3 regions of the Arthrobacter sp. 179 genome follow, and region 2 is predicted to be linked to each of the others. Evidence: riboswitches for the same ligand, from Rfam matches in the RefSeq annotation. Region 2 holds a riboswitch; each other region holds the start of a gene.

Region 1 (9,708 bases), on a different contig from region 2:
GGTGCACCGAGCAGAAACCGTGCCAGAGCAGCACCTTCGCATCCTGGAGCTCCTCGGCGGTGTTCCCGCCCAGGGGCTTGGCCGGTGACCACAGCGGCATCTGCTCCAGGGGGATGCCCATGGCCTTGGCGGTGTTCCGGCCCAGGTGCTGGTCGGGGAAGAACAGCACGCGCTGGCCGCGTTCGAACGCCCATTCCAACACGGTCGTGGCATTGGATGAGGTGCACACGATCCCGCCGTTGCGGCCGACGAAGGACTTCAGGGCCGCCGAGGAGTTCATATAGGTCACCGGAATCACCGGGATCCGTCCCGCGGCGTCGGGTTCGGTGCCGTAGAGGTCTTCGAGTTGTTCCCAGCACTCCTCCACCGAGGACTCATCGGCCATATCGGCCATCGAGCAGCCGGCGGCCAGGTTGGGCAGGATGACCTGCTGGTGGTCCTGGGAGAGGATGTCGGCGGTCTCGGCCATGAAGTGCACCCCGCAGAACACGATGTATTCGGCCCTCTCGCGGTTCAGCGCCTGGTTGGCCAGCTGGAAGGAGTCACCGATGAAGTCCGCGTACTGGACGACCTCGTCGCGTTGGTAGAAGTGCCCGAGCACCACCAACCGTTCGCCCAGGGTTTCCTTGGCGGCGCGGATGCGTGCGTCGAGTTCGGCGTCGTCCGCACTCCTGTACTTTTCCGGGATCACCCCTTGTTGCGGGGTGTCGGCCGGGGCGACGTCATCCATGGAGGAGCCGGGCCCGTAGGCGGGCAGCCCGGTATCGAGGTCCCAGGGGGACTTCACCAGATCGGTGGTGCAGACCCCCGAGTCCGCCCCGTCCCCGACAGGAGTCAGGCTCAGTTGTTGGATGGTGCTGTTGACACTGGTCATGATCTATCCCGCTGTTCTTCCGTGTTGGTGGTCTCTTGCGGTACGACGGCGACATCCCCCGCGTACCGGTACAGGCGTGGTGGGCGGTGTTTGCCCCCGTGCAGGTATTCATCGGTGGCCTCGATGCCGGAGGCTCCGCGCAGGTGGCGGCGGAAGTTCGCGGCGTCGAGGCGGCGGTCCAGGACGGCCTCGTAGACCTCCTGGACCTGGGCCAGGGTGAAGCGTGGGCCCAGGAAGCGGTGGGCGATCGAAGAGTATTCGACTTTATTCTGCAGTCGCCACAGCGCGTAGCGCACGATGTCCGCGTGGTCGAAGGCCAGCGCGTCGATCACGGCCTCGTCGCGTGCGGGGAACCAGGCGACATGGGGGTCCTTCACCAGTTGCGGCGCGTCGGGATGTTCCTCACGGACCAGGGCCCAGTAGACGATCGAGACGACCCGGTGGGCCGGGGACCTATCGAGCCCACCGAACGCGTAGAGCTGTTCGAGGTGGCTCGGGGCCAGGCCGGTGGTGGCCCGCAGGTTGCCGGCGGCGGCATCCTGCAGGGTTTGCCGGGCGCCCAGGGGACCGCCGGGCAGTGCCCATTGGCCCCTGAAGGGTTCGCGGGTCCTGCGGATCAGCGGCAGCCAGAGGGTCCGGCGTCCGGCCGGTTCCCCGTCCCGGAGTTCATCACGCAGGGCGAAGATCACCGTCGAGACGGCCAATTCCGGGCTCATGGCCTGGCGTTCGGAGACATTGGCGAACTCCATCCCTGCTCCTTCCCGAGGCTGTTAAGAGTTATTGTCGAAGTGACAATAAGTCAGCATACGTGGGTGCCCGGGCATTTCCAACACCTATGACGCGTATTTTTCCTCGGGACCCACGCCTTTTATTGACCGGCGGTTTCTTCGTCGTCAAGGATGACGTCTTCTAGGCGTACGGCGCGGAACGGTGAGATGGCCAGCAGTGCCGCGCCCACTGCAATGAACGTGGCGGCGACCCACAAGTCCCGAGGCGATCGCGATGAATAGACCTCTCGGGGCAAATCAAATATCGTCGAAAGTTCAACGAAGAATGTTCAAATAGCTACGCGGGGGCAACTTGATAGATTATGAAATACCTAACGCCAAATGGGCCGGAGTTGATCTGGTCGGCGAGTACTTCCGTCGAAGCTCCATCGTCAAGTTGATCGGCGGGCGCCCCAAAGGTGATGATTCAAAAAGGGTTGACCTTCCAGTCCATCTAGTTCCGGAACCGGACAATCCTTTCGGATCGCACGGGCAGGCTGTCAGCGCCCGCATAGATGATCAAGTTGTTGGCTACCTTTCCAACGAAGACGCCAAGAAGTGGCACCCGGAAATACACCGCATAGCTGCATCCGGAGCGGTCGCCAAAACTACGGGCAACGTGCTGGCCTACAACCGACATAAATGGGATAGGAACGGTCGAACAACACTCGAATTAGAAGTAAATATTCGTGTAGCCCTGCCCGATCCCGGACTCTTGCTTCCGCTGAACACACAAAAGTTCAACAACGTCGCAATTCTGCCGTGGGGCAATGCACTCCAAGTCACAGGAGAAGACCAGCACCTGCCGCATCTCTTCGAATACGTTCCAGCATCCGGAGAAGGCCTGGTCGTGCTGACCATGCACCACATCGAAAAAACACTCAAGAACGGATCTATCAGAGAACTCGTAGAAGTACGCCTTGACGACGAACGCGTCGGACAACTTACTGCTGCAAGTTCACTGCACTTTCTGCCGACCATTGCCCACGCTCACGACATGGATAGGACCCTCGCCGTCTGGTCCAAACTCAAGGGTTCAGGATTGGCCGTCGAACTTACGGTCCAAGGTGCCCGCGCCACTGATTTGAAAGACGACTGGCTCAGAACGATGCCATCGCTGCCCGAATTCGTTCCTGAGGCACCCTCCTATGATGTGCCAGACGCTTATGTTCCGGAAAAAGCACCAACTAAAGCCAAGCGTCCAGCAGGCCAAAAACAAATACAGTCTGAGCCCACGAGTGATGCCACTTCGATCAACGGCTTCAGACCAACCGAGGGGCCTCGGATTGAATACCTTGGAGGCCAAGAAAATAGTGCTTCCTACACGAATGGAAAGCGCCAAGTTAAGTTCGGAGATAAACAACGAAGGTTTTCTCCAGGCACCTACTCCACTGCAGCCTGGATGGTGCTCATCGCCTGCTGCCTTCTCGGTTTGATCAGCTTGGCCGGTGCGCCTATTGGACTTGTCTTTACTGCGCTCTTCGTCGGGGTCGGAGTGCTTATTTTTAGAGGGCAGAAGTTTGTTGCTGAAGCTCTTGAATCTGAGCAGGCGCAGCAGTCCTGGTCGTAGCTCCGCTCCTGGCGCACAGTCGACCGCGGGCGACCTCAGCAGGCAGCGCGACGTAGGTGCCGAAGTCCGAGACGGTGGAAGCTGCCCAGAATCGGACGAACGGCGCATGGTGGGGCAAACGGCCGGGCCCGCGTACCGCACTCATGGTTTCGAGGCTACTGCAGGGACCATCGCCCCACTCCTGAACCCCTTCAGCCCACCGGCCATCACCCGAGGCAACACCCCGGCCACCGCTGCCCTAAACCCTGCCCCTGCCTGGGTCTCGGGTTCAGTCGTGGTGGCCGATGAATCATCGTCCACCACCACGGTCGCGACGGTCCGGGGTGTCAACGAGGCGCAACCTGCCGTCGTCAGGACGCCGCCGGCAGCCGAGAACATGGGTGCGAGTTGCATGTCAGTCTCCGTGGAGACTTGGCTGCTGCGTTGGCGTCTGCCCTGCCACCACGCTAAAACGCCGCCACCTCCTGAACCAGCGAGGCGTCCTCCTGCCTTTCGGAGCAGAAACACGTGTCTGTCGAACTCGGGCACTTAGATCAGGGGTCCGGCCGGTCGACTTTTTGCTCATCAGGAGGCGAGCTCCTTAGCTGCCGAACCCGGGCTCGTATTGCCAGCCTTCGGCGAAGAAGTGTCGTTCACCCAGCGGGTGGTTCGGATGCTTCTCCAACCAGTTCTCCTGGGCGGCGAGCAATTCGGCGGTCGCCTCCCAGGTTTCACCGGTTGAGGGAGGATGCACTCCGGCGTCCCGGGCAATGGAGCGCAGTTCCTGATCCGTGTATTGGGCCAGTTCCTCGGGCCCCAGATGCCGATCCCAGAGGAATCGGGCGAGCTTCTTGGCCTTGGTCGCACGATTATTCATCGCGCGCGCACTCCTCCGGAAGGTACTGGGGTCCTGACTCATACCGTCTTCCTCTCACCGGGGCGCAAAGGATGCAGCCTACCAAGCGAAGGTAGGTAGGCCGTGCAGAGCCCGACTCCCGGTCTACTCCCAGAGAGCGGAGTACCCTCTGATCCACCCACCCGTGACACCCAGACCGAGCACCACAGCTAAAACGGTGAGCACGCCCAGAGCCATGATCCAGTCGGCTCGTTGAAGCCTGATGGGCTTCCAGATCGTTCGTGGAGCCAGCCCCAGGCCACGGGACTCCATCGACTGGGCCATGCGCTCACCCCGGCGGAGGGAGACCACCATCAGGGAGAAGCCAGCCTGGCCGAACTCCCGGATCTTGGGTCGCCGCACCCCCGGTGCCGACTCGGGAGCCCGTACGGCATGGGCCTGGCGGATCGTCTGCCAGGTGCCCGGCATGTCTTGGAGCATCTGGTAGCCGGCCAGGACGGCATGGGAGAGCCTCGGACCCAGTCTGGCCTGTTGATGCAGGCTGTCGGTCAGGGCCACGGCATCGGTGGAGAGGACGAAACCGATCGACAACACCCCCAGAACGAACGTGCGCAGGGCCAGGGAAGTCCCCAGGTTCACTCCCTCGACGCTGACCTGAAGGCCCAGAACCGTGAAGAGTTCCTCCCCCGGCCGGGTGATGGCATTGATCATGAGCATCCCGAGTGCAAACCCCAGGAACGGGATATGGGCCAGCAGCAGCATCCGGGGCGAGGGCCGGCCCCAGATCAGTACGGCGGCCAGCGCCAACGGATAGAGCAGGGCCGGGGTCAGCGGGTCGAAGACGAAGAGCAAGGCGAAGGAGACCACGAAGAGCAGGGCGAGCTTCATGGTGGGGTTGCGACGGCCCAAGGGCGTGGTCGTGACGACCCACGGAAAGGGGGCCGCGCTCACGAGGGCACCGGCATCCGTGCCGCAGCAGCCACTTCTTGATCCAGACCAGCCAGGATGTTCTTGATCTGCTCCGGACTCTTCCCGAGGCCCAGCAGCCAGTCCAGCAGCGGGGGCAGCACGATCCCTGCCCTGGCCAAGACGTCTCGGTCGCCCAGCACGTCAAAAATCGGCCCGTCGGCGATGATGGTTCCCTCGGCGATGACGATTCCCCGGTGGGCCAGGCTCGCGACACTACGCAGATCGTGGCTGGAAAACAGGATCGACTGTCCGTCGGCCGCCGCGTCCCGGAAGGCTCCCATCATCGAGATGGTGGCTTTCCGGTCCAACCCGTAGCCCGGTTCGTCTGCCAACAGGACGTTGCGTGAATGAGCGAGCATGGCCGCGACGCTGAGCCGCCGCTTTTCTCCGCCCGAGAGTCGGAAGGGGTTACTCGCGGCCAGATGCGTCAGCCGGTGTTCGGCCAGCAGGTCATCGATCTTCTCTTGGGCAGGACGCCCGTTGATGAGCGTCGGCAGTCCATGGCCAACTTCTTCTCGGACAGTGGTGGCCACGAATTGGTGTTCGGGGTTTTGGAAGACCAGTCCGGGCCGGTCCCCCGATATCGTGCCGGCTAGTGGTTGCAGCAGCCCGGCGAGCGCGAGCAACAGACTGGTCTTGCCCGTCCCGTTGGCGCCCAACAGGGCGACGATCTCCCCGGAGCGTAGTTCCAAGTCGATGCCTTCAAGTTGGGGGCTGATCATCGCGGGTTCGCGGCGTCGTTTCCGGGCAGGGATTGCCGCCCGGGTGATCGAGAGGCCTCGTGCGGAGAGGACCACGCTGTCGGTGGCCTGCGTCGGCTGCGGAACCGTTGGTTGGCCCTGGGCCCAGTGCAGCAATTCTTCGCGGACGATGGGCGAGGCCAAGCCGCCTTCTGTGCCGAACGCCGCCTGCAGCTCGGTTTCCAACGGTGTCCAGCACCCGGCGTCCACGAGCTGGCGTGCCGATTGTTCCAACACGCTCCGTGTGGGGCCGTCGGCCAGCAGGGCACCGTCGGCGTCGAGCACGATGGCCCGTCCGGGGAGCCCTGCCACGCCGTCGGCTCCCGCATACTCGTCGATGCGGTGTTCCACCAGCACCACGGCGGGGCCACGGTCGTGCACCACCCGGTCGATGGCTCGGCGCACCGATGAGATGCCTTCGGCGTCGAGCATCGAGGTGGGTTCGTCGAGCAGCAGCACCGGTGGCTCCGCGACCAGACTGGCGGCCAAGGCCACCCGTTGTCCTTGGCCGCCGGAGAGTTGCCGTGTTGACCTGTCCTTGAGGCTGGCTCCGTTGACCTGTTCCAGCGCCTCATCGATCAGACTCTCGATTTCTCGTGGGGGGACCGCATGGTTCTCCAGTGGAAGGGCGATTTCCCGCTGCACATCGGGCATGCACATCGCCGATTCGGGGTCTTGGGCCAGGACGCCGACGGTCCGCGATAATTCGGCGACGCCGGTGTGAGCGGTGTCCTGACCAGCGACGAGGACCCGGCCGGTGAACCGTGCCGCCACCGAATGCGGGATGACCCCGGTCATCAGGTTTAAAAGCGTCGACTTTCCGGCCCCCGAGGGCCCCAGGATGATGACCTGTTCGCCTGCTTCTAGACTCAAGGTCACCCGATCCAGGACCGGCGCCGGCCTTCGGGGGTAGGTCACGGTCACGTCCTGAAGCACGACTACCGGCGTACTTTCCGGTTTCATGCTCCCTCGGCGGTTGGCAGGTCCCGGCCGATGGCGTAGTTGTCCACGACGCCGGTTTTGGCCAGCGCGTTAACGGTCTTGCGGGCCAGGAGACCGCCGAGAATGAGCCCGGAGAGCAGTTGAACGATGAGCCGGATGACAAAGAAATCCTGGCCGTACCATCCGAAACGGAAGGCCGAGACGGCGAAGGCCAATCCTGCTCCGAGCAGTCCGGAGCAGGCGTAGGTGAGCCAGCTGAAGGACCGGTAGCGACGCAGGGCGAAGGGAAGTTCGCTGCCCAGACCTTGGATGGCGGCCACCAGGAAGAGCATGGGTCCTGCCGTCGAGCCGAGGAAAACGACCTCCACCCCACCGGCAATGACCTCCGCGAGGATCCCGGCGAAGGGTCGTCTGATGATGGCGACGGCGATCGGGGCGACGATCAGCCACCCGCCGAAGAGCAAGTGCGAGGAGAGGTCCCCGAGCGGGCCCAGGACCAGTGTCAGCCCGGCCGAGGCCTGGACCAGTGCCCAGTAGAGGAAGCCGAAGACGACGCCGAGGACCACGATGAGCATCAGGTCCTTCAGGTCGAAGGAAAAGCGTCGGCGCGTCAGGGACGGCGCCGTTGAAGGCGTGGTTGATGAGTGCACTGTCGTGCCCCTTCTGTTGAGTGAACAGGGCACGGGATTTGGAGTTTTTGCCTCCCTGCGCTGGCATGATCCAGATCAGGTTCGACGGTCGAAGCTTGATCAGCTTCCTCTCAGCCCGGCTCACCGGACTCCCGTGTTCAGCACAGACTGTACACGGGGAAACGAAGTTGTCGAATCGCTGCTGCAGGTGTGTAGGGTGTGAAGCAGTGACACGGGGTGCCAGGATTCCTGGCTGAGAGAACACCCGTTGAACCTGATCTAGTTCGAACTAGCGAAGGGATGTTGCAGGTGCTCATTCGCCTCATGGCCCACCGTGGACGGCCCCGCCGAGTCACGCCCCCACTGCCCGATTCCGCCATGCGTTGCCGGCGTCCACCCTGGCGCTCCGCATCCTGCCGTGGCACCGCCCGGCCAGTTTTTTGATGCCTTCCCGCCAGCTGCCCCGCAGCTGAGGATCCCGCACGAAGCCAGCTATCCGCCGTCGGGCATGCAGACACCTTGCCTCTGCCTTGCGCTGTGTCCGCCGTCTTCTTCACTCATCTCCCCCGGCGATTCTGTCTGCGGGGCTCCCCCCCCTCCAGCACCACCTACCCGCTGCAACCGGCAGCTACGAAAGTGAGACCAGATGAACCTCTCAGACCAGCTTGTCCTCGTCACCGGAGGCGCCCGCGGATTGGGCCGCCACATCGTTGAAGCCTTTGCCGCACAAGGCGCCCGCGTCATCATCAACTACCGCCATTCAGCCCAGGCGGCGGAGGAAATTGCCACAGCCCACGGCCCCGACCAGGCCCTGGCCATCCAGGCGGATGTCACCGACCCGGTACAGGTCGCAACGATGCTCGAAAGCGCACAAGCGCACTTCGGCTCCCCGGTGACCACGGTGGTGAACAACGCCCTGGCCGACTTCTCCTTCAACGGCGATGCCCGCTCGTCGGCCGCGGAGATCGGCTGGGAGGAGTTCGACTCCCAGTTCTCCGGCAGCGTCCGCGGAGCCCTGAACACGACCCAGGCGGCGCTACCGGGAATGCGCGAACACGGCTTCGGGCGGATCATCAACATCGGCACCAACCTGTTCCAGAATCCCGTAGTCCCCTATCACGACTACACGGCAGCCAAGGCGGCCTTGCTGTCCCTGACCCGCACACTGGCCGCAGATCTGGGCCAACACCAGGTCTCGGTGAACATAGTCTCCGGAGGCCTGCTGCGCACCACCGACGCCAGCGCAGCGACCCCCGATGAGGTCTTCGACTTCATTGCCTCCTCCACCCCCCTGCGCAAGGTCACCACCCCGGAGGAATTCGCCGACGCGATCCTGTTCTTCGCCTCCCCCTGGGCGCGTGCGGTCACCGGGCAGAACCTGGTGGTCGACGGCGGATTGGTGAAGAACTAGAGATGAGCGCACATACAACCGACACCGCCGAAACGGCGCCACGCCAACTACATCTCAACGCCTTCCTCAATGCCTGCGGGCACCACCAGGCAGCCTGGCGCCACCCTGACTCTGCGGTCGAACAGCTGGGCAGCATCGAGCATTACGAACGGATGGCCCAAACCGCCGAGGCCGGACTGTTCGACGCCGTGTTCTTCGCCGACGGACACTCGGCGGGGAACCCGTCAGCCGGTCCCCGGTGGTTCTTCGAACCGTTGACCGCGCTGGCCGCCATGGCGCGGAGCACCAGCAGGATCGGGCTGATCTCCACCGTCTCCACCACCTTCTACACCCCGTACCACGCTGCAAGAATGCTCGCCTCACTGGATCACATCAGCGCCGGACGCATCGGTTGGAACGTGGTCACCTCGATGTTCGACGCCGAGGCACGCAACCACTCGATGGATGCCATGCCGCCCAGTCCCGAACGCTATGCCCGGGCTGCCGAGTTCATCGACGTCGCCCTGGCCCTCTGGGATTCCTGGGCCGACGATGCCGTGCTCGCCGACCGCGCCGGGCTCTTCGCCGATCCCGACAAAGTCAGACCCGTAAACCACTCCGGGGAGCACTTCGGGGTGGCCGGAGCCTTGAACGTCCCCCGGGGACCCCAGGGCCGCCCGGTCCTGTTCCAGGCCGGGGCCTCGGAATCCGGTCGCCAGTTGGCGGCACGCCATGCCGAGGGGATCTACGCGGTGGCCTACGATCTGGCCAGCGGGCAGGACTACTACTCGGATATGAAGCGGCGCATTGCCGCCGAGGGCAGGGATCCGGCGAAGGTGGCGATCATGCCCGGCCTAGTCGCCTTCCTGGGATCGACCGAGGGCGAAGCGCTGGCGAAGCAGGCCGAGGTGGATGCACTGCTGCCCACCGAACAGTCACTGGACCAGCTGGGGACGTTCATCGGTCAGGACTGCAGCGACTGGGAGCTCGAT
Region 2 (9,708 bases):
CCGCTGGCTGAGCCCCGTGCAACGCGCGCTGGGCCATCTGGGGACGGTCATCTGCTCCAATGGCGCCCTGGTCTACGACCTCGAGGGCGAACGGATCCTGGGCAGCCACCAGGTCCCCGGCCCGGCGGTCGGCGAGGTCCGCCGGCGCATCCAGGCCCTCGAGCCCGCAGCGACCTTCGCCGCGGAGACCTTATCGGGGCTCCTGCTCGAACCCGGATTCCTCCAGGCCGGGGAAGCGGCCCGCTTGCCCGTCATGGCCGAGGCGCCCTTCGACGTGGGCCGCCTGGAAGCCGAAGGCGTGGTGAAACTACTCGCCAAGACCTCCGCCTATGAGGCCGAGGCCTTCCAATCACTGGTGGAACCCGAGGTCGCCGATTTGGTTTCGGTGACCCATTCGGCCCCCGGCGTCTCGCTGCTGGAAATGTCCCATCCCGGGGTCAACAAGGCGGTCACCCTGGCCGAGTATGCCGCGGAACTCGGGGTCACCGCCGCCGAGGTCGTGGCCTTCGGAGACATGCCCAATGACGTGCAGATGCTCGCATGGGCCGGCCGGGGTTACGCGATGGAGTCGGGGCATGCACTGGCGAAGGCCGCGGCGGGGCGCACCACTGCCTCGCTGCAGGAGGATGGGGTCGCCCAGGTCATCGAACGCCTGCTCTCCGGGGAGCCGCTCTAGGGAAGGCTCCGCAGCGGTCGGCTCAGGAGCCGATGTCGGAGGGATGCGTCGGCTCCGGGCCGGACCACCAGGAATCGGGGATCCTGGGCAAGGGGCGCAACAGCGCCTCGGGCAGGGGCCCCGATTGCGGGAACGGCACCCCCGTGTTCTTCGCCGACCACTGGCCGGCGGGCACGACGGCCGCCTCGCAGGTCCCGGCCTCATTCAGGACCAGGAGGGTCCGGACCCCGTGGTCGCGTAGGTAATAGCCCACCGATGGATCCCGGGCATCGGCGGAAAAGAGCAGGGCCACCGGCGAGTCCACGCCCGACACGGAATATACCGCTTCAGGAATAATTGGTGGGGCTCCCTCCCATCCGCAGAAGCCGCGGGCCACCTGCCAGTCGGCCAGATGACGTTTGCGGGTGTGGGCCACCAGGGCCCCATGGGCATCCCACCAGTGGGCCCCGACGAAGATCCTGTCCCCGGTCGCCTCAACGGTGGAGGCCACCAATCCCACCCCCGAGGTCGCCGCCACGCCGCGCAGCCTCTCGCGTAGGATCGCGGAGCCGGTGCCTGCCTCGGCGGTGACGAAGAGTTCCGGGGTGAGCAGCAGGGAGGCACCGGCCTGGGCGGCCGTGTCGGCCCAGACGCGGAGGCGCTCGAAGTTGTCCTCCGGGTCCGGCCCGGGGGCGGCGCAGGCATGGTGTACTTTCGCTACCCCCACCGGGGACCTCCTTGGACGGTAGAGTCGGCACTGTGAGAACTCGTCAAGCGCGCAGGTTCCCCTACCTGCATCCTACTGGTGGCCCCGCCCGGCAGGGAGGCCCGTTGGCCTTTGCCCATCGTGGTGAGGCACTGACCGGGGGTGAGAACACCATGGAGGCCTTCGCGGCGGCGGTGGAGCGCGGCTTCGGTTACCTGGAACTGGATGTGCACACCACCCGGGACGGTGTGGTGGTCGTCTTCCACGACGAGGAGCTCGAACGGGTCAGCGACGGCCGGGGGGCGGTCGCCGACCACGATCATGCCGATATCGCCGCCCTGCGCGTCTCGGGACGCCGGATCCCCTGTTTCGAGGACGTGCTCGCCGCCTGGTCGGACGTCAGGTTGAACGTTGATATCAAAGACGAGGCCTCGGTGGGCCCGTTCGCCGCACTGGTCAACAAATATGCGGCCCACGACCGGGTGCTGGTGGCTTCGTTCTCGGACGCCCGGCGCCACCGGGTGCTGCGTCTGCTGGATGCCCCCGCGGCATCAAGCCCGGGGTTGGTGACCAGCGCACTGGCCGTCCTGTTGGGCAAGGTCGGGCTGTTCGCGCTGCTGCGCCCGCGGCTTCGCGGGGTCGCCGCCCTGCAGGTTCCCGAACGCCAGGGGCGACTGCGCGTGGTCACCCCGCGTTTCCTGGCCCAGGCCCACCGCGAGGGCATCCAGGTGCACGTCTGGGTGGTCAACGAGCGGGAGGACATGGACCGGCTGATCGACCTGGGTGTGGATGGGATCATGACCGACCGGGCGGATGTCCTGGCCGCGGCCCTGGAGGCCCGCGGGTTCTGGCCCCAGCGTGAAGCCGCAGATAAGAAACCTGCGGATCCAGGCTCCTAGAGGGTCAGGGGGGTGACCAGCTCGGCCAAGGGCCGTAGGGCCTGGACCGCATAGTGTTCCATATCGGCCTCGCTGGCTCCGGCGAGCATCGCCAGCCACGTCCCGTGGGACTGCAGCTTCCCCAGCCGCAAGGCGGGTTCGACGAGCCGCTCGAGCTCGGCCGGGGTGCCGTATTCCTCCCACTCCTGCAGGTAGGCGGCCACCGCCCGGCGGATCCGTGGATCGGAGGGCGTGGTCTTCAGCTCCTTGGACATCGTGGCCAGGGGAACCGCCAACGTGGAAAACGGGTGGGCCCAGTACGCGTCCCCGAGGTCGATGAAACGCAACGGTTCCTCGCTGGAGGCCGGCAGGAAGACGTTGTTGCGATGCAGGTCGTTGTGGTCCAGCGACAAGGGCACCGCGGCGTCGGCCAGGAAACCGCACATATCACGCACCGGGCCGAGCTGGTCGTCCAGTTCCTCGGCATCGCGGGCCGGAAGATGCAAGGGGTGCCCGGTGGGCAGGGAGGCGTGGAACATGACCTGGTCATCGATGTATCCGGGCATATGCCGGGGATCGAATTGGGTCAGACCCGCATCGAAGAGCGTGTCACCGTGGGGGAGGAGGGTCTTCTGCAGGCGGGCGACATTGCGCAGGATCCGCTCCCAGAGCTGGTGGTCGGTGCTGGGGATCCTGGCCATCGTCTCCCCGTAGTCGGGGGAGATCATCCAGCCGCGCATCGGCTCAACGGCCAGCGGCATGACCAGCTGATCGGGGGCCAGCCCCGCGGCCGCCCGGGTGACGGCGACTTCGGCCTGTTGGCCGGGGTTGATGGCCTTGACGTACAAGGTGCCGTGATCGGTGGGGACGAGGACCTGGGTGGACCATAAGTGGATCGGCCCGCGTTCGAGCGGGCCGGTGCGGCGCAGGTCGTAGGCGTCGAGCACCATCGAGACCCAGCCTTCGATCTCCTCGAGCCAGTCCTCGGTACCCCAATAGTCATTCCAGTGCGCCACGGGCCGATCCTAGCCGAGTTTGCTCGGTGTCGCGCCGGTGTACTCCGGGGCGTCGGTGGGCTCGGTGCCACGGACCCGGGCGATGGTGCGCATCCCGTGGTAGATCACCACGGTGGCCACCGTGCCCAGGGCGATGCCGCCGAACTGCATGGTCCCCACGGTGATGGTCGGGTCGGCGATGGCGATGATCAGTCCGGCCCCGGCGGTCATGAGGTTGATCGGGTTGGAGAAGTTGACCTGGTTCTGCACCCAGAGCCGGGCACCGATGATGCCGATCATCCCGTAGAGGACGATTCCCGCCCCGCCACTGACCCCGGCGGGGATCGAGGAGATGGCGGCACCGAACTTCGGCAGGAACGCCAGCAGCATGGCGGTCGCCGCGGCCACCCAGTAGGCGGCCGTGGAGTAGACGCGGGAGGAGGCCATGACCCCGATGTTCTCCGCATAGGTCGTCGTGCCCGAACCGCCACCGAAGCCGGCGACGATGCTGGCGATGCCGTCGCCCATCAGGGCCCGGCCGTTGACGTCGTCCAAGTCCCTGCGGGTCATCAGCGCCACGGTCTTGACATGGCCGATGTTCTCGGCGACAAGGACGAAGACGACCGGGAGGAACAGGGCCAGGGTGTCCAGGTGGAATTCGGGGAACGCGAAGGGCGGCAGGCCCAGCCACCCGGCCTCGTTGACGGCGGTGAAGTCGATCTGATGCTGGGCCAGGGCGATCAGGTAGCCGACGATGATCCCCACCAGGATCGACAAGCGCCCCAGCAGGCCACGGAAGAGGACCGCGGTGAAGACGATGGCGGCGACGGTGGAGAAGGTGGTCAGCGGGACCGACTCGATGGCCTCGGTGGTCGATCCGGCCAGATTCAGTCCGATGAGCGCGACGATCGTGCCCATGACCACCGGAGGCATCAGGGCGTGGATCCACCCGGTGCCCGATTTCTGCACCACCAGCCCGATGATGAACAGGGCCGCACCGGAGAAGACGACGCCGCCCAGGGCCCCGGCGAAACCATGTCCCGACATGGCGGCGGTCACCGGGGCGATGAACGCGAAGGAGGAGCCCAGGTAGCTGGGTACCCGGCCGGCGGTGATGAGCAGGAACAGCATGGTCCCGACCCCGGAGAAGAACAAGGTGGAGGTGACCGGGAAGCCGGTCAGCGCCGGTACCAGCACGGTGGATCCGAACATGGCCATCACGTGTTGGACGCCGATGCCGGTGGTCTGGAACCAGTTCAGCCGTTCATCGGGGGCCACCACGGTGCCGGGTCGAATCGTTGTGCCGTCGCCGTGGACCGTCCAGCCGAAGCCGGGGAAATTGCTCATGGGTGTCCTCCATCGGGGCCCTGCGGGTTGGTGGGGCCTCACCGGTGCGGGGCCCCACGGAATCCTACCGCCCCCGACCCCGGGGCGGCGGGGTCGGGCCCCCTGCCGGGGTGCGCCGGCATCAGCCGATGGCCGCCACCGGCATGGGGAGGGAGGCCGATCGCGGGGCGGCGTCTTCGGGGGTCTGGGCGAAGAAGGACAATTCCTGCCGGCTCGATTCGTCGAAGGCGCGACGCATCCCGGCCAGGGTGGTGGAACCCGCCCGCAAGGCCACCTTCTGGACCAGCGCGATGGCCTCGCTGGTGGCTTCGTCGAACTCGGGGGAGGAGTAGGCGGCGAGCCAGTCGGCATAGGGGTGGCCCGGGTGGGCCGCGGCGGCCAGCCGCTGGCCGATGTCCTGGTAGAGCCAATAACAGGGCAGGATGGCCGCCACGAGCTCGGGATAGGAATCGCCGGAGGCCACCAGGTGGTTCAGGTAGGCCGAGGTGGTGGGGCTGGGTTCCGGATCGGGGGCATCTCCGAGCCGGTGCAGATGTAGATTCGCCTCCTCCTCGAGGGCGCCGACGGCCCCGGAAGCCCAGAACTGCTGCTCTTCGCGGTTCGGCGCCAACTCGGCGGCACGGGAGAGGACCCGGGAGTAGGTCCGCAGGTACAAGGAATCCTGGGCCAGATAGAAGTGGAAGTCCTCCGAGGGCAGGGTCCCGTCCCGCAGCGCACGGATGAACGGCAGATCGTCGATCCCCGAACGCAGCGGTGCCAGATCGTTCCACCAGGTGCCCAGCAAGGCCCCCGTCGTCGGGATCGCCGTACCGTCCCAGAGCGCCCCGAAATGATTCACCGGACCATGTCCTTCGCCGACCTCGAGTTCATCGGCACGGTGCAGGGCGCCTTCAAGCCACCCGCGGGCCAGCCGCAGGGCATCCCCCCAGTCCCCGCAGCGGGCCCACAGGGTAGCCAGCGCCGCGGAGAGCGAGCACCCGGTCCCATGGGTGTTCGGGGTGTCGATGCGGTCACCCTCCACGGCAGCCATGACGCCGTCGGGGCCCACGAGGGCATCCGGGCACCGGCTGCCGGTGAGGTGGCCGCCCTTGGCCAGGACCAGGACAGAATACCGCCTCGCGAGCCGGGCTGCCTGGTCCAGGACGTCGTCCCATCGGGTGCAGACCGGCTCCTCGAGCAGTGCCGCCAATTCCGCGGTGTTCGGGGTCAGGACATCGGCCCACGGGAGCAGCCGACGCAGGGCCTCCTCGGCGTCGTGCTCCAATAAGCGGTCCCCGGACGTGGAGATCAGCACCGGGTCCACCACGACGGTGGTGCCCGGGCGGGTACCCAGCCAGGCGGTGGTGGCTTCGATGACCTCGGCGGAGGCCAGCATGCCGATCTTCACCGCATCGATCCGGATATCGGCGGCGACCGTCTCAAGTTGCCGGGTGAGGAATTCCGCCGGAGGGGTATGGACCCCGGTGACTCCCCGGGTGTTCTGGGCGGTCAGTGCGGTGATCGCCGCCATCCCGTAGCCACCGCAGGCGGCAATCGATTTCAGGTCGGCCTGGATCCCGGCCCCGCCGGAGGGGTCGGCCCCGGCGATGGACAGGATGTTGGGGGTGTTCGGGGCGCTCATGCGGTCTCCGTTCGTGCTGCCCGGGTCCATTCCTGAACCAGGGCGGCAGCAGAGTCCCGGGGTTCGGCGGCGGAGCAGATGGCCCGCACGACGGCCATGCCGATGGCCCCGGCGGTGTGCGCGTCCGCGGCGTCGCCGGAGCCCAGCCCGCCGATCGCCACGCAGGGCAGCGGGGCCCGGGAGATCAACGAGGCCAGGCCGGGGAACCCCAGCGGGGTCGGGTGGTCCTTCTTGGTGGGCGTGGCCCGGACGGCCCCGGTGCCCAGATAGTCGATGGTGCCTGCCGGCAGTTCCGCTACTGCCGCGAAGTGGTCCTCGGTGCTGGCGCTGAGCCCCAGCACGGCATCGGGTCCGATGAGGGACCGGACGAGTTCGGCGGGCAGGTCCTTCTGGCCGATATGGACCCCGTCCACGCGGATCCCTGCCGCACGGGCCGCCAGGTAGACGTCCACCCGGTCGTTGAGCAGCAGCAGGGCCCGGCCCGCGGTGTGTTCGGCGCAGGCGGCCGCCTCGGCCAGGAATTCGCGGGCGGACAGGTCCTTGCAGCGCAGCTGGATGGTCCCGACCCCCGCGGCGACGGCCTCGGCCACGATGGTGGCCAAGGGCCGTCCGGCCGTGCTGGTGGAGTTGGCGACGAGGTAGATCCCGCTTCCGGGAACCGGCGCGCTCATGCGAGCACCGCCTCAACAAAGCAGTCGGTGGGTGAATGGGCCAAGGTGGGCGCATGTTGGTGCATGGGCGACATCCCTCCGCTAGTACGAACTAGATCAGGTTCTTGCCGGGTGTGCTCTCAGTCCGCGCCGGTGGCGGACACCCCGTGTCAGTGATCGTGAGCCTACAGTCCCCCACTGGGGGCGGCAAACCGACCGGCTGCCCCGCCGGCGGTGTCCACGTTAGTGTCGTACCCATGGCCATGAACCGACGTTCCCGTCCCCCAGCAGTTTCCGCGCCCGTCGTGCCGGCGGGCCCCGACGCCGAACTCCCGGCCACCGCGGCCCGCCGGCTGCGTGATGCCGCCGACTCCCGGCTGGCCCACCCCCGCAGGTTCCGCAGCGCCCAGCTCAAGGCACTCGAACGGCTGATCCAGGATCAAGAACAGACCCTATGTGACGCGTTGATGACGGATCTGGGTAAACCGGCGGCCGAATCCCGGCTGACCGAACTGGATCGGGTGAAGGCCGAAATCGATCATGCCCTGTTGCACCTGGGCGACTGGATGGCGGATGAGGCGGTGAAGGTCCCGCTGTCGCTGCAACCGGCGTCGGCCCGCGTCCAGGCGCGTCCGTTGGGCATGGTCCTGGTGATCGCCCCCTGGAACTATCCGGTCCTGTTGCTGCTCGGCCCGCTGGTCGGTGCCCTGGCGGCAGGGAACACCGTGATCCTCAAACCCTCCGAACTGGCTCCGGCCACCTCGGCGGTCATGGCCGCCCTCATCCCGCAGTACCTGGATCGGCGCGCTGTCGCGGTCCTGGAGGGGGCCGCGGAGACGACGAGCGAACTTCTGGAGATGGACTTCGACCACATCTTCTACACCGGAGGCGAACGGGTCGGGAAGATCGTGGCCCGGGCCGCGGCGGAAACGCTGACCCCGGTGACCCTGGAACTGGGCGGGAAGAGTCCGGCGGTGGTCGCCGACGGGAACTTCCCCGCCATCGCCCGGCGGTTGGCCCACGGGAAGTTCATGAATGCCGGACAGACCTGTGTCGCCCCGGACTACGTCCTGGCGGTCGGGGCCACGGCGGCGGCCGAACTGGAAAAGCAGCTGCCCAAGGCCATCGGCGCGTTCTATGGGAAGGACCCCTCGGGCAGCAAGGACTATGGGCGGATCATCAACGCCTCGCACTTCGAACGTCTGGAATCCTATCTGGGGCAGGGACGGGTGGTGGCCGGGGGGACCAGCGACGCGGAGGCGAGGTACATCGCCCCCACGGTCCTGGCTGACGTCGACCCGGCGGCCCCGGTGATGACGGAGGAGATTTTCGGTCCGATCCTGCCGATCATCCAGGTCGACCGCTTCGATGATGCGGTGCGGTTCATCAACTCCCGCCCCTCACCGCTGGCCGCCTACCTGTTCAGCGAACGCCCGCGCCTGCACACCTCCTTCGAGGACCAGGTGCGGGCCGGGGCGATCGCCCATAATGTGTGCAGCATGCACCTGGCGGTCCCCGCGCTGCCCTTCGGCGGGGTGGGGGCCTCGGGGACGGGGAACTACCACGGCAAATTCGGGTTCGATACCTTCAGCCAGCAACGTCCGGTGCTGTCCAAGACCGCGATGCTCGATACGTTGCGGGCCGTCTACCCGCCCTTCGGCTGGGCCAAGCGGAAGATCATGCGTTCGATCGGCTGATCCGCCCGGCCGAGTGCCCCGACAGACGAAGGGCCCGGACCGCATTCAATGCGGTCCGGGCCCTTCGCTACGGTCGGTGCCATGGCACCTGCCGATGGATCGTGGCTACTTCTCGGTCAGCGAATCCACGTAGTCCTGGTTCTCGGAGATCCACTTGTCGACGATCGGTCCGTAGTCATCGGTGTCCGTGTCGTTGAACATGGCGTTCTCCAGGGAGAACAGGTGGTCATCGTCGATCGTGAAGTCGTTCAACCACTCGGTCAGTCCCGGGTAGGTGTCGGCGAAGTCGGCGTTGCCGTAGGAGGTGATGGTTTCCGCGTCGCCCATGGCACCCTTGGGATCCTTCAGATCCTTGATCGGGAACTCGTCGTAGGCCCAGTGCGGGCGCCACAGGGTGACGACGATGTCCTCATCGGCGTCCGTGGCCTTCTTCAGCTGGGCCAGCATGGCCGGGGTGGAGGAGGTCTTGAAGTCCATCTTCTCCAGGCCGTAGTCCGGGATGGCCGCCTTTTCGGTGGTGTCGGTCAGCCCGGCGCCCGGGTCGATGCCATAGATCGTGTTGCCGAACTTGTCGGCATTGGCCGCCAGGTCCTCGAGCGAATCGATCGGGGCGTCTTCGTTGACCGCGATGGTCAGCTTGGCATCGTCGTACCAGGTGCCCAGCTTGGTCATGTCGTCGCCGTACTTCTTCAAGTACTTCTTGTGCGTCAGCGGCATCCAGACGTCCATGGTCAGGTCCAGGTCACCGGAGGCGACACCGGCGAAGACCGGGCCGGCATCGGCGTCGGTGAGTTCGACGTCGTAGCCCTTCTTGTCCAGGATCTGCTTCCAGAGGTTGGACACGGCCACGCCTTCGTCCCAGCCGGCCATGACGCCGATGTTCAGCGCGGCCTGGTCGCCGTTCTCAGGCGAGTCGGGGACCTCGGATTCGCTGCTTCCGGTGTCGCCGCTGCCGCAGGCGGTCAGCGCGAGGGCCGCCGTGGCGGCGATCCCCATCATTGATGCGAATTTCCTTTGCATTGTTCATTTCCTTTCTTCGCGCCCCGCCAGCGGGGCGTAGGGTCGTTAGCCGTTTTTCGCCGGCACGTTGGATTGGCCCAGGGAGGCGGTGATGCGGTCCAGGAAGATGGCCAGAATGACCACCGACAGACCTGATTCG
Region 3 (9,708 bases), on a different contig from region 2:
CTCCGAGGTCGAGGACAAGGACGCGGCCGTGGCCCGGGTGCTGGAGAGCTTTTCGACCCCGGAGACGGTGGTCGATAGGCTGGACGGCACCACGGTGAAGGCCACGGACGGATCCTTCTGGTTCAACCTCCGCCCCTCCAACACCGAACCCTTCCTCCGTTATAACGGGGAAGCCGTAGACACCCCGACCATGGAACGCGTCCGCGACGCGGTCCTCACCCTTGTCAGGAGCAATGCATGAGCGAAAACCCCACGGAAAACCGGCTGGCCGAACTCGGTGAGGCCGCCCACCAGGACTTGAACAAGGTGCTCGGCACCGCCTTGGGCGTCGCCCGCGAACAGCTTGAAACCAACGGGGTCTTCCTGCCCTTCGCCATCGGCCTGGAGCCCGACGGCGAGGCCGAAGGGGAACTGCGCCTGCTGGCGGTCCAACCCGATGAGGACGACGAGGATCCCGAAGCGGATATCGATGCCGAAGTCATGATGGATGACCTGGTCACCTTGCTGATCGGTCAGCGTGAGAACTTCGTGGCCGTGGCCCTGGTCTCCGATGTGACCCTGCTGCAGGAGGATGTCGACGCCGTCCATGCCCTGGCGGAGCACAGCCTCGGCGGGGCAGTGGCCATCATCCAGCCCTATGCCTCCCCCGCCGCCGAAGGCAGCGAGTGGACCTTCCAGGAGCCCACCCCCGAACCAGCTGATTTGAGGATCTGGGCCTGATCCGTGGGGACCGGGCGTCGACATCATGAAGATCAACGCCTTTTCCGATGTGTGCCTGCGCATCCTGATGCTGCTCGCCGCCCGGTCCGATCCCCTGCTGAGGACCCGGGAGATCGCCGAGGCAATCGACATCCCCTACAACCAGGTCTCCAAGGCCGTGCACAAGCTCGGCCAGTTGAAACACATCGACGTCAAACGCGGGCGCACCGGTGGCGTGCAGATCAACGAATCGGGGCTGTCCCTCGGCGCCGGCACGTTGCTGCGCAGCCTCGAGGGGCAGGGCGATCTCGCCCAGTGCACCACCGACGACGGCACGGCCGCCTGCCCATTGATCGCCGGTTGCCGGCTCCGCACAGCCCTGGCGCGCGCCCAGGAGGCCTTCTACCAGGAGCTGGACCACTGGTCGATCCGCGATCTGGCGTCCTCCCCGGCGCTGGTCCCCCTTCCTTTTCCCATTTCGCGATAGCCGATTTGCCCCAGTTTTCTACAAGGTGTAGAAATGTATCATAATACTTGCGGATCAGACGCAAGTAATTCGACCTCGAGGAGATTCGATGCTCTCAGAAACGTCCCGCCCCGTCGTCCAGGCGACACTTCCCGTGATTGGCGAACGGATCGGTGAGATCACCAAGAAGTTCTATGCCGGGATGTTTGCGGCACGTCCTGAACTCCTGGACGGCTTGTTCAGTCGCGCCAACCAGAAGAACGAAGCCCAGCAACAGGCCCTGGCCGGCAGCATTGCCGCCTTCGCCTCCCACCTGATCGAACACCCCGAATCGCTGCCCGAATCAGTGCTGTCCCGCATCGCCCATAAGCACACGTCGCTGGGCATCCAGCCCGACCAGTACCAGATCGTCTTCGACCACCTGTTCGCGGCCATCGCCGAGGATCTGGGCGAAGCAGCCACCGAAGAGGTCGTCGCCGCCTGGTCCGAGGTCTACTGGCTGATGGCCGACGCCCTGGTCAAGATCGAAAAGGGCCTCTACGCCGAACAGGCCAACGACCGGATCTACGCCCCATGGAAGGTCACCTCCACGGAGGCTTCCGGCCAGGATTGCATGACGTTCCGCTTCGAGCCGGCCGATGACACCGCCGTCACGGTGGCCAAGCCCGGCCAGTTCGTGAGCATCCGCGTGCCGCTGGCCGACGGGCTGCGCCAGTGCCGCCAGTACTCCCTCTCCGACAACGTCGAATCCACCACCGAGCGGGTGTTGACCACCAAGCTGGATGAAGGCGGGGAGGTCTCCCCCTTCATGCACCGCAATCTCGAGGTCGGCGACGTCGTGGAACTGTCCAACCCCTACGGTGACATCACCCTGGACATGGAGGGCGGGCCGATCATCATCGCCACCGCCGGCATCGGGTGCACCCCGAGCGCCTCGGCCCTGCAGTCGCTGGTCTCCACCGGGTCGGACCGCCAGGTGCTGGTGCTCCACGCCGAGGCCATGGAATCGAACTGGGCGCTGAAGGACCAGATGCTCGCCGCCGTGGAGCAGCTGCCCAACGTCGAGATGCGCCTGTGGCTCGAGGACACCACCGGCACCACCGCGGACCTGCAGGCCGTCGAGGGGTTCATGAACCTGACCGGCGTCGAGCTGCCCGAGGATGCCCGGATGTACCTCTGCGGTCCGCTGCCATTCATGCGTGCGGTGCGCAGCCAGGCCATCGCCGCCGGCGTGGCCCCGCGGAACATCCACTACGAGGTCTTCGGTCCCGACCTCTGGCTTGCCGCCTAGGCACGAGCCCGCTGCCCCGGAGGGGCGCCACACCGGAGCGGCCCGCGAACTGGATTAGCCAGATCGCGGGCCGCTCCGTTACGCTCGCAACGTCCACACGGGTGCCCCAGGAGGGGCTGAGATCGAGCTGCCACCGCTCGCGACCGTCGAACCTGTCCGGGTCATGCCGGCGTAGGAAGTTGAGGGCTCAAATGAGCGATTCCACAGTAAAACCCACCACCCCGTCCGCCACCGCGTGGGAACAGCACCCACAGCACCGGTTGCAGTGGATCGAGGATCCGGAACACGGCCTGCGGGTCCCGGTCACCGCGATCTGCCTGGCGGATTCCCCCGACGGCAGCGCCAACGAGCCCCATCTGGCGTATCGGACCGCCGGTCCGGGCTCCGAACCGACCGTCGGCCTCCCGCGTCCGCGCACCCGATGGATCACCGCCCGGGGTGACACCGCCGAATACGCCGGTCGCCAACGCACCCTGCACGACGACGGCCGGTCCGCCGTGCGTCGCGGGGCCGCCTCGGCAGAATGGAGCGGCACGACCCCGGTACCGAGGCGCTCGCACCAGGGGCGTACCGTCACGCAGATGCATTACGCCCGACAGGGCACCCTCACCGACGAGATGCGCTATGTGGCGCTGCGCGAGAACTGCGACGTCGAATTGGTCCGCCGCGAAGTCGCCGCCGGACGGGCGATCATCCCGGTGAACATCAACCATCCCGAATCCGAGCCGATGATCATCGGCAAGGCCTTCCTGGTCAAGATCAACGCCAACATCGGCAACTCGGCCATCACCTCCTCGATCGCCCAGGAGGTCGACAAGCTCACCTGGGCCACCCAATGGGGCGCCGATACGGTGATGGACCTGTCCACCGGCGATGACATCCACACCACCCGCGAATGGCTGATCCGCAATTCCCCGGTGCCCATCGGCACCGTGCCGATCTACCAGGCGCTGGAGAAGGTCGATGGGGATGCATCGAAACTGACCTGGGAGATCTTCCGCGACACCGTCATCGAGCAATGCGAACAGGGCGTGGACTACATGACCATTCATGCCGGGGTGCTGCTGCGCCATGTGCCCTTGAGCGCCGACCGGGTCACCGGCATCGTCTCCCGCGGTGGATCGATCATGGCCGGGTGGTGCCTGGCCCACCACCAGGAGAACTTCCTCTACACCCATTACGACGAGCTCTGCGCCATTTTCGCCCGCTACGACGTCGCCTTCTCCCTCGGTGACGGGCTGCGCCCCGGCTCCCTGGCCGATGCCAACGACGCCGCCCAGTTCGCTGAGCTCGATACCCTGGCCGAGTTGACCCGCAGGGCCTGGCAGTTCGACGTGCAGGTGATGGTGGAAGGACCCGGACATATCCCGCTGCATCTGGTCCGCGAGAACGTCGAGCGTCAGCAGGAGCTCTGCGACGGGGCGCCGTTCTACACCCTGGGTCCGCTGGTGACCGATACGGCCCCCGGCTACGACCACATCACCAGCGCCATCGGGGCCACCGAGATCGCCCGTTACGGCACGGCGATGCTCTGCTATGTGACCCCGAAGGAGCATCTGGGGCTGCCGGATAAGGACGACGTGAAGACCGGGGTGATCACCTATAAGATCGCCGCGCATGCCGCCGATGTGGCCAAGGGGCATCCCGGGGCGACGGCCCGCGACGATGCCCTGTCGGCCGCGCGCTTCGAGTTCCGCTGGAACGACCAGTTCGCCCTGGGTCTGGATCCGGCCACGGCCCAGCGGTTCCACGACCAGACGCTGCCTGCGGAGCCGGCCAAGACCGCGCACTTCTGTTCCATGTGCGGGCCGAAGTTCTGTTCGATGCGGATCTCCCAGGACATCCGCGAGGAGTTCGGGGGAACCGAACGCCAACGGGCACTGGCCGATGACATCGAAGCCGGTTTGCAGGCGAAGAGCCGTGAATTCGCGGATTCGGGGTCCAGCATCTACCTCCAGGCGACGATCCCCGTCGGCAACGGCACCGACTGATCCACCGGGTACGACGACGGCGTCCGCACGGGAGGCAACGGGCGCCTCCAACGTTCCGGGCAACTTCTGCAGCTGCTCCCCTGGCAGGAACGCAGGCGGTTGCCCGGAGCGGTCGTCGGTATATGGACTATGTCATGTAGCCGTCCACGGCCCGGAGGTGATACGGCGCGTCCGCACCTGACGCAGCGAAGCCTTGCGGAGACCGCGATCCAGACCAATCAGTCTCCAGCGGGATCCGGGTCTGCCTGGTGGAGCCCGGGAACCCGCCCGAGCCGGGGGTGGACCTCACCGCGTTCGATCCAGGCGCGGACCATCGCGTTGAAGAACAACGGATCCTCGACGCTCCATTGATGGTGCAGCCCCGGGGCCAGACGGAAGACCGTGTCCCGGCGAACCGCGGCCACATCGGCGAATCCCTTGCGCACCAGGGCCGGTTCACGGGCCCCGGCGACCATCATCAGGCGTTCGGTGTAGTCCCCCAGCCCGTCGGGCAGGCCGCCCGCCTGGACCTCGTCCAGCATCGCCTTCATGTTGTCCGGACGCAGGGTCAGCCCATGTTCGGAGTAGAGCCTGCGGGAGTTCGCGGGAATCCCGAAGGCCCCGGCCTGGACCTTCCAGAACCATTCGGCGTCCCCTAATCGCAGTTGCGCCGCCGTGGATAACCGCGTTCCCGCCCCCACCGGCCGGATCCCTGCCCCGGTGAACAGGGCACTGGCGAAGAGCTCGGGATGCCGGGCCAGTACACGCAGGCCCACGACGCCGCCCAGGGACTGGCCAACCAGGTGGACCCGGCCGTCCTCGATCTCTTCGGCGATGAAGGCCGCGACGTCATCCGCGGCGCTATCGAGCCCGCGCCAGTCCTCATCGGCCCGGCCGCCGAACCCGGGCAGATGCGGGGTGAAGATCCGATAGGCAGGGAAGGCCTTGACCTGGGGATCCCACATCCAGTTGGCCACGTTGCCGCCATGGAGAAAGACCAGCGTCTGGGCTGGTTTGCCGTCCGTGCGGGGACGCACCGGGGGGTGGATCTCCGGGTAGCCGGCCGGATCGGGGCGTTCCCCGACGGAGGGAGGCACCGTGGGCTTTTCGTTCATGGCAGATTCCCTTCGACGGAGTCGAGCCAGTTCAGTTCGGCACCGACGTGGGCGATGCCGTGGTCCAGCGTGGCGGCCATCAGGTAGCCGCGTCGGTCGGCCAGGGCGGCCTCGTCCAATTCCGCGCGCAGGGCCCGGTAGGACCGCTGCAGGTCCTCGGCCTCGGTGCGACGTGCCGCAAGCAGTTCCAGGACCTCGTGGCGCTCGAGCTCCCCGGAGAAGAAGATCCGGCCCAGGAAGGGCTCACGGGCGGGCTGCCGGTCCAGCGTTCCGGTCAGCCAGTCCTGCAAAGCCGCCCGCCCCGCCTCGGTGATGTGGTGCTCCTGGCGCGCCGGGTAGTTCTCCTGCGGAACGGTCCGGACCGTGGCCAGGCCCTGGTCCACCAGTTGGGCCAGGGTGCGGTAGATCTGTGCCTTATCGGCATTCCAGAAGTGGTTGATGCTCGAGTCGAAATGCTTCTTCAGGTCGTAGCCGGTCATCGGCGACAAGCTCAGGAGCCCGAGGATCAAACGTGCGAGGATCATGTGTCCATCATGCCAGCCTGCTAGGTGAACTATCGCCTATCGGCCCAGCGTGTGCCTCCGCGCCACCGGGCGGTCCCGCTGAGGGATATGGGGCGGGAACGTCCAGCGGGCCATCCTTGATGGTCCGCTGGACGTTCCCGCCCCTGGTGCTCCTCGCGGTGGAACCGGCTAGGCGCCCAGGCGCTGCTTCAGCCCGTCCAGCTCATCCTGCAGGGACTGCGGCAGGGAGGGCCCGAATTTGGCGTACCACTCCTCGATATCCGCCAGTTCGCGCTTCCACTCCTCCGGGTCGACCGTCACGGCCACCTCGAGGTCCTCGGCGGTGAACGAGTCCAGGCCGCTGAGATCCATCGAGTCGCCGGTGGGCACCATGCCGATCGGCGTCTCCTGGGCGTCCGCAGTGCCTTCGATGCGCTCGACGATCCACTTCAGCACGCGGGAGTTGTCGCTGAACCCGGGCCAGGCGAATCCGCCCTCGGGGGTGCGGCGGAACCAGTTGACCAGGAAGATCCGCGGCAAACGCGCCGGATCGGCCTTGGATTCAATGGAGTCCCAGTGCTTGAGGTAGTCACCGGCGTCGTACCCGATGAAGGGCAGCATCGCCATCGGGTCCCGACGCACCCGGCCCACGGCACCGGCCGCGGCCGCCGTGGTCTCCGAGGAGAGCGTGGAGCCCATGAAGACGCCATTGGTCCACGAGCTGGCCTCGGTCACCAGGGGAATGGTGGTCTTGCGCCGTCCACCGAAGAGGATGGCGTGGATCTCCACGCCCTCGGGGTTGTAGAACTCCTTCGAGAGCATATCGAGCTGGTCGATCGGGGTGCAGAACCGCGAGTTCGGGTGCGCCGCCTTCGTCCCGGAGCCCGGGGTCCAGTCGTTGCCGAGCCAATCGGTCAGGTGCTCGGGCACCTCGTCGGTCATCCCTTCCCACCAGACCCCGCCGTCATCGGTCAATGCGACGTTGGTGAAGATGGAGTTGCCCTTGGTGATCGCGCGCATGGCGTTGGGGTTGGTGCTCCACCCGGTCCCCGGTGCGACGCCGAACAGCCCGTATTCGGGATTGACCCCGCGCAATTCGCCTTCCTTGCCGATGCGCATCCAGTTGATGTCATCGCCCAGGGTCTCGGCGGTCCAGCCTTCGATGCTCGGCTCCAGCAGGGCGAGGTTCGTCTTGCCGCAGGCGGAGGGGAATGCCCCCGCCACGTTGTAGCTCCTGCCCTCGGGGCTGGTGAGCTTGAGGATGAGCATATGCTCGGCCAGCCACCCCTCGTCCCGCCCCATGACCGAGGCGATACGCAGCGAAAAGCACTTCTTGCCCAGCAGGGCGTTGCCGCCGTACCCGGAGCCGTAGGACCAGATGGCCCGCTCCTCGGGGAAGTGCACGATCCACTTCTCCGGGTTGCACGGCCAGGCGACATCGGCCTCTCCGGCTGCCAGCGGGGCTCCGACGGAGTGCACGGCCGGGACGAAGAAGGCATCGGTGGCTTCCATCTTGGCCAGCACGTCATCACCGATGCGTGCCATGACCCGCATCGAGGCCACCACATAGGCGGAGTCGGTGATCTCCACGCCGAATTGCGGGTGCTCGGCATCAAGGGGACCCATGACGAAGGGGATGACATACATGGTCCGTCCCCGCATCGAACCGCTGAAGCGGTCATTGAGGATCGACTTCATCTCCTGCGGGTCCATCCAGTTGTTGGTGAACCCCGCATCCTGCTCGTCCTGGGAACAGATGAAGGTCCGCTCTTCGACCCGGGCCACATCCTTGGGGTCCGAGAAGGCGGCGAAGGAATTGGGGAACTTCGCCTCATCCAGTCGTACGAGAGTCCCGGCGTCGACCAGCTCGCCAGTGAGGCGGTCGACCTCCCCTTGGCTCCCGTCGACCCAGTGGACACTCTCCGGCTGCGTGAGCTCCACAATGTCGCCGACCCAGGCCAGTAGCTTTGCGTGGGTCGTCGGTGCGGTCTGACGCTCTGCGTCGAGGACCGTTTGATCGGAGCGCTCGCTCATGTCCATTCCCTCCATTGGGCTTGTACTGGTCCCTCGATGCTAGGACGGGGCCGCTCCGCTCCGGAGGTGACGCGGATCGCTTCCCTCCCCGGTCGGGGACTCGACCGCCGTCCATCCGCGGATTCTCGGGGTTTCACCATACCCTATTGTGACTAAGGTCACGTAGACCGGTATAGTTGGCTTGAGGCTCCCCGGGGGCCACCCGGTCGAGGCCGGCCCCGATTTTGCGACGCCGCCAACTGTCTGTATAGTTATTCGAGGTCAGCGGCGGTGTCGCAGACCAAGCGCCCATAGCTCAGCTGGATAGAGCGTCTGTCTACGGAACAGAAGGTCAGGGGTTCGAATCCCTTTGGGCGCACCATACGAAAAAACCCCGTTTCGACGGGGTTTTTTTGTGCCCGCCCCCTCATGCGACGAGAACCACGACGCCTCTAATTGAACTGACCGGTCAGTTCGATTAGCATGGTGAAGTGCTCATCGCCGACGAACTATCCATCAAGGGCCGCCACGCGCCGCTCCTGGACCCCACCAGCCTCAAGGTCGCCTCCGGCGAACTGCTGCTGGTCCACGCCGAACCACAGACCACCCGCACCGCCCTGGCCCTGGCCCTCAGCGCCCGCATGCGCCCCGACGCCGGCACGGTGGCCTGGGAAGGCGACCCCGCCCTGGACACGGTCCGTGGCATCAGCATGCTCGTCGACTCCCCCGAGATCAACGAACCCGAGGCCCACCTGAAGGTCAGGGATCTGGTCTCCGAGGACCTGGCCCTGCACCCCGGACCCTTTTGGCGCCGCAGCAGCATCGATTCATGGCTCGAACGCCACCGCATCACCCACCTGGCCGGTGAATTCGTCGACGCCATCGATCCCCTGGACCGCCAGAGGATCCTCACGCATCTGGCCCTGGAGGGGCACGACATCTCCTTGCTGATCTTCGACACCCCCGATCGCCATGGCATCAACGACGGTGAATGGGTCGCCCATCTGGAACAGACCGCAGCCGGCCGCCGCCAACCGGCGATCGTCGCCGTCGTCCGCACCGTCCCCGATGAATGGACCGGACCGGTGGCCGAAGCCGGCGCCAACAACCTCCCCCACCCCACGGAGTCCCCCGAATGACCACCCTTCGCCTGGCCCTGTCCGAGCTCAAGCGCATGACCAGCGGCGTCCTGCCGTGGATGGCGATCATCGCCATGACCCTGGTCCCCCTGCTCTATGGCGCCCTGTACCTGTACGCGAACTGGGATCCGTACTCCAACCTGGACAACGTCAAGGTGGCACTGGTCAACGAGGACCAGGGCTCCCAGCAGGACGGCAAGGACCTGCACGTCGGGGACGAGGTCGTGGAGTCCCTGCTGGAGGACGCGACCTTCGGATGGAACGTCGTGGACTCCGAGGAAGCCGCCGAAGAAGGGGTGCGGACCGGCGAATACGCCTTCGCCATGACCATCCCCGCCGACTTCTCCAAGAACCTCGCCTCCCCCGAGGACTTCGACGCCGCGAAACAGGCGATCCTGGAGGTCACCACCAACGACGCCAACAACTACATGGTCGGCACCTTCGCCGATAAGCTCGCCGGGGAGGTCCACAACACGGTCGCCCAGGAGGTCGGCACCGAAACCGCGGACACC

The links. A riboswitch is a leader RNA that binds a small molecule or an ion and turns the genes downstream of it on or off. The one in region 2 is predicted to bind thiamine pyrophosphate.
Region 1: another riboswitch for thiamine pyrophosphate. It lies ahead of ACT3UE_RS07360 (ECF transporter S component); the one in region 2 lies ahead of thiE (thiamine phosphate synthase).
Region 3: another riboswitch for thiamine pyrophosphate. It lies ahead of thiC (phosphomethylpyrimidine synthase ThiC); the one in region 2 lies ahead of thiE (thiamine phosphate synthase).

The regions. Positions count from the first base shown of each region.
Region 1 is NZ_JBQSYU010000008.1:104,388-114,095, reverse strand. Features, by position in the region: gene nadA (quinolinate synthase NadA) at 1-874, opposite strand, end outside; gene ACT3UE_RS07390 (NUDIX hydrolase) at 871-1,623, opposite strand; gene ACT3UE_RS07385 (hypothetical protein) at 1,955-3,211, shown strand; gene ACT3UE_RS07380 (hypothetical protein) at 3,353-3,604, opposite strand; gene ACT3UE_RS07375 (hypothetical protein) at 3,792-4,067, opposite strand; gene ACT3UE_RS07370 (energy-coupling factor transporter transmembrane component T family protein) at 4,191-4,997, opposite strand; gene ACT3UE_RS07365 (ABC transporter ATP-binding protein) at 4,994-6,673, opposite strand; gene ACT3UE_RS07360 (ECF transporter S component) at 6,715-7,347, opposite strand; TPP riboswitch at 7,383-7,492, opposite strand; TPP riboswitch at 7,550-7,644, shown strand; gene ACT3UE_RS07355 (3-oxoacyl-ACP reductase) at 7,973-8,737, shown strand; gene ACT3UE_RS07350 (LLM class flavin-dependent oxidoreductase) at 8,740-9,708, shown strand, end outside.
Region 2 is NZ_JBQSYU010000001.1:287,472-297,179, forward strand. Features, by position in the region: gene ACT3UE_RS01460 (Cof-type HAD-IIB family hydrolase) at 1-676, shown strand, start outside; gene ACT3UE_RS01465 (nitrilase-related carbon-nitrogen hydrolase) at 699-1,382, opposite strand; gene ACT3UE_RS01470 (glycerophosphodiester phosphodiesterase) at 1,415-2,260, shown strand; gene ACT3UE_RS01475 (phosphotransferase) at 2,257-3,255, opposite strand; gene ACT3UE_RS01480 (uracil-xanthine permease family protein) at 3,265-4,581, opposite strand; gene thiD (bifunctional hydroxymethylpyrimidine kinase/phosphomethylpyrimidine kinase) at 4,703-6,202, opposite strand; gene thiE (thiamine phosphate synthase) at 6,199-6,873, opposite strand; TPP riboswitch at 6,930-7,030, opposite strand; gene ACT3UE_RS01495 (aldehyde dehydrogenase family protein) at 7,110-8,549, shown strand; gene ACT3UE_RS01500 (glycine betaine ABC transporter substrate-binding protein) at 8,655-9,569, opposite strand; gene ACT3UE_RS01505 (ABC transporter permease) at 9,615-9,708, opposite strand, start outside.
Region 3 is NZ_JBQSYU010000014.1:38,632-48,339, reverse strand. Features, by position in the region: gene ACT3UE_RS09955 (phosphomannomutase/phosphoglucomutase) at 1-241, shown strand, start outside; gene ACT3UE_RS09950 (hypothetical protein) at 238-720, shown strand; gene ACT3UE_RS09945 (RrF2 family transcriptional regulator) at 746-1,186, shown strand; gene ACT3UE_RS09940 (globin domain-containing protein) at 1,275-2,456, shown strand; TPP riboswitch at 2,544-2,651, shown strand; gene thiC (phosphomethylpyrimidine synthase ThiC) at 2,648-4,447, shown strand; gene ACT3UE_RS09930 (alpha/beta fold hydrolase) at 4,666-5,541, opposite strand; gene ACT3UE_RS09925 (PadR family transcriptional regulator) at 5,538-6,065, opposite strand; gene ACT3UE_RS09920 (phosphoenolpyruvate carboxykinase (GTP)) at 6,234-8,078, opposite strand; tRNA gene ACT3UE_RS09915 (tRNA-Arg) at 8,363-8,439, shown strand; gene ACT3UE_RS09910 (ABC transporter ATP-binding protein) at 8,549-9,196, shown strand; gene ACT3UE_RS09905 (YhgE/Pip family protein) at 9,193-9,708, shown strand, end outside.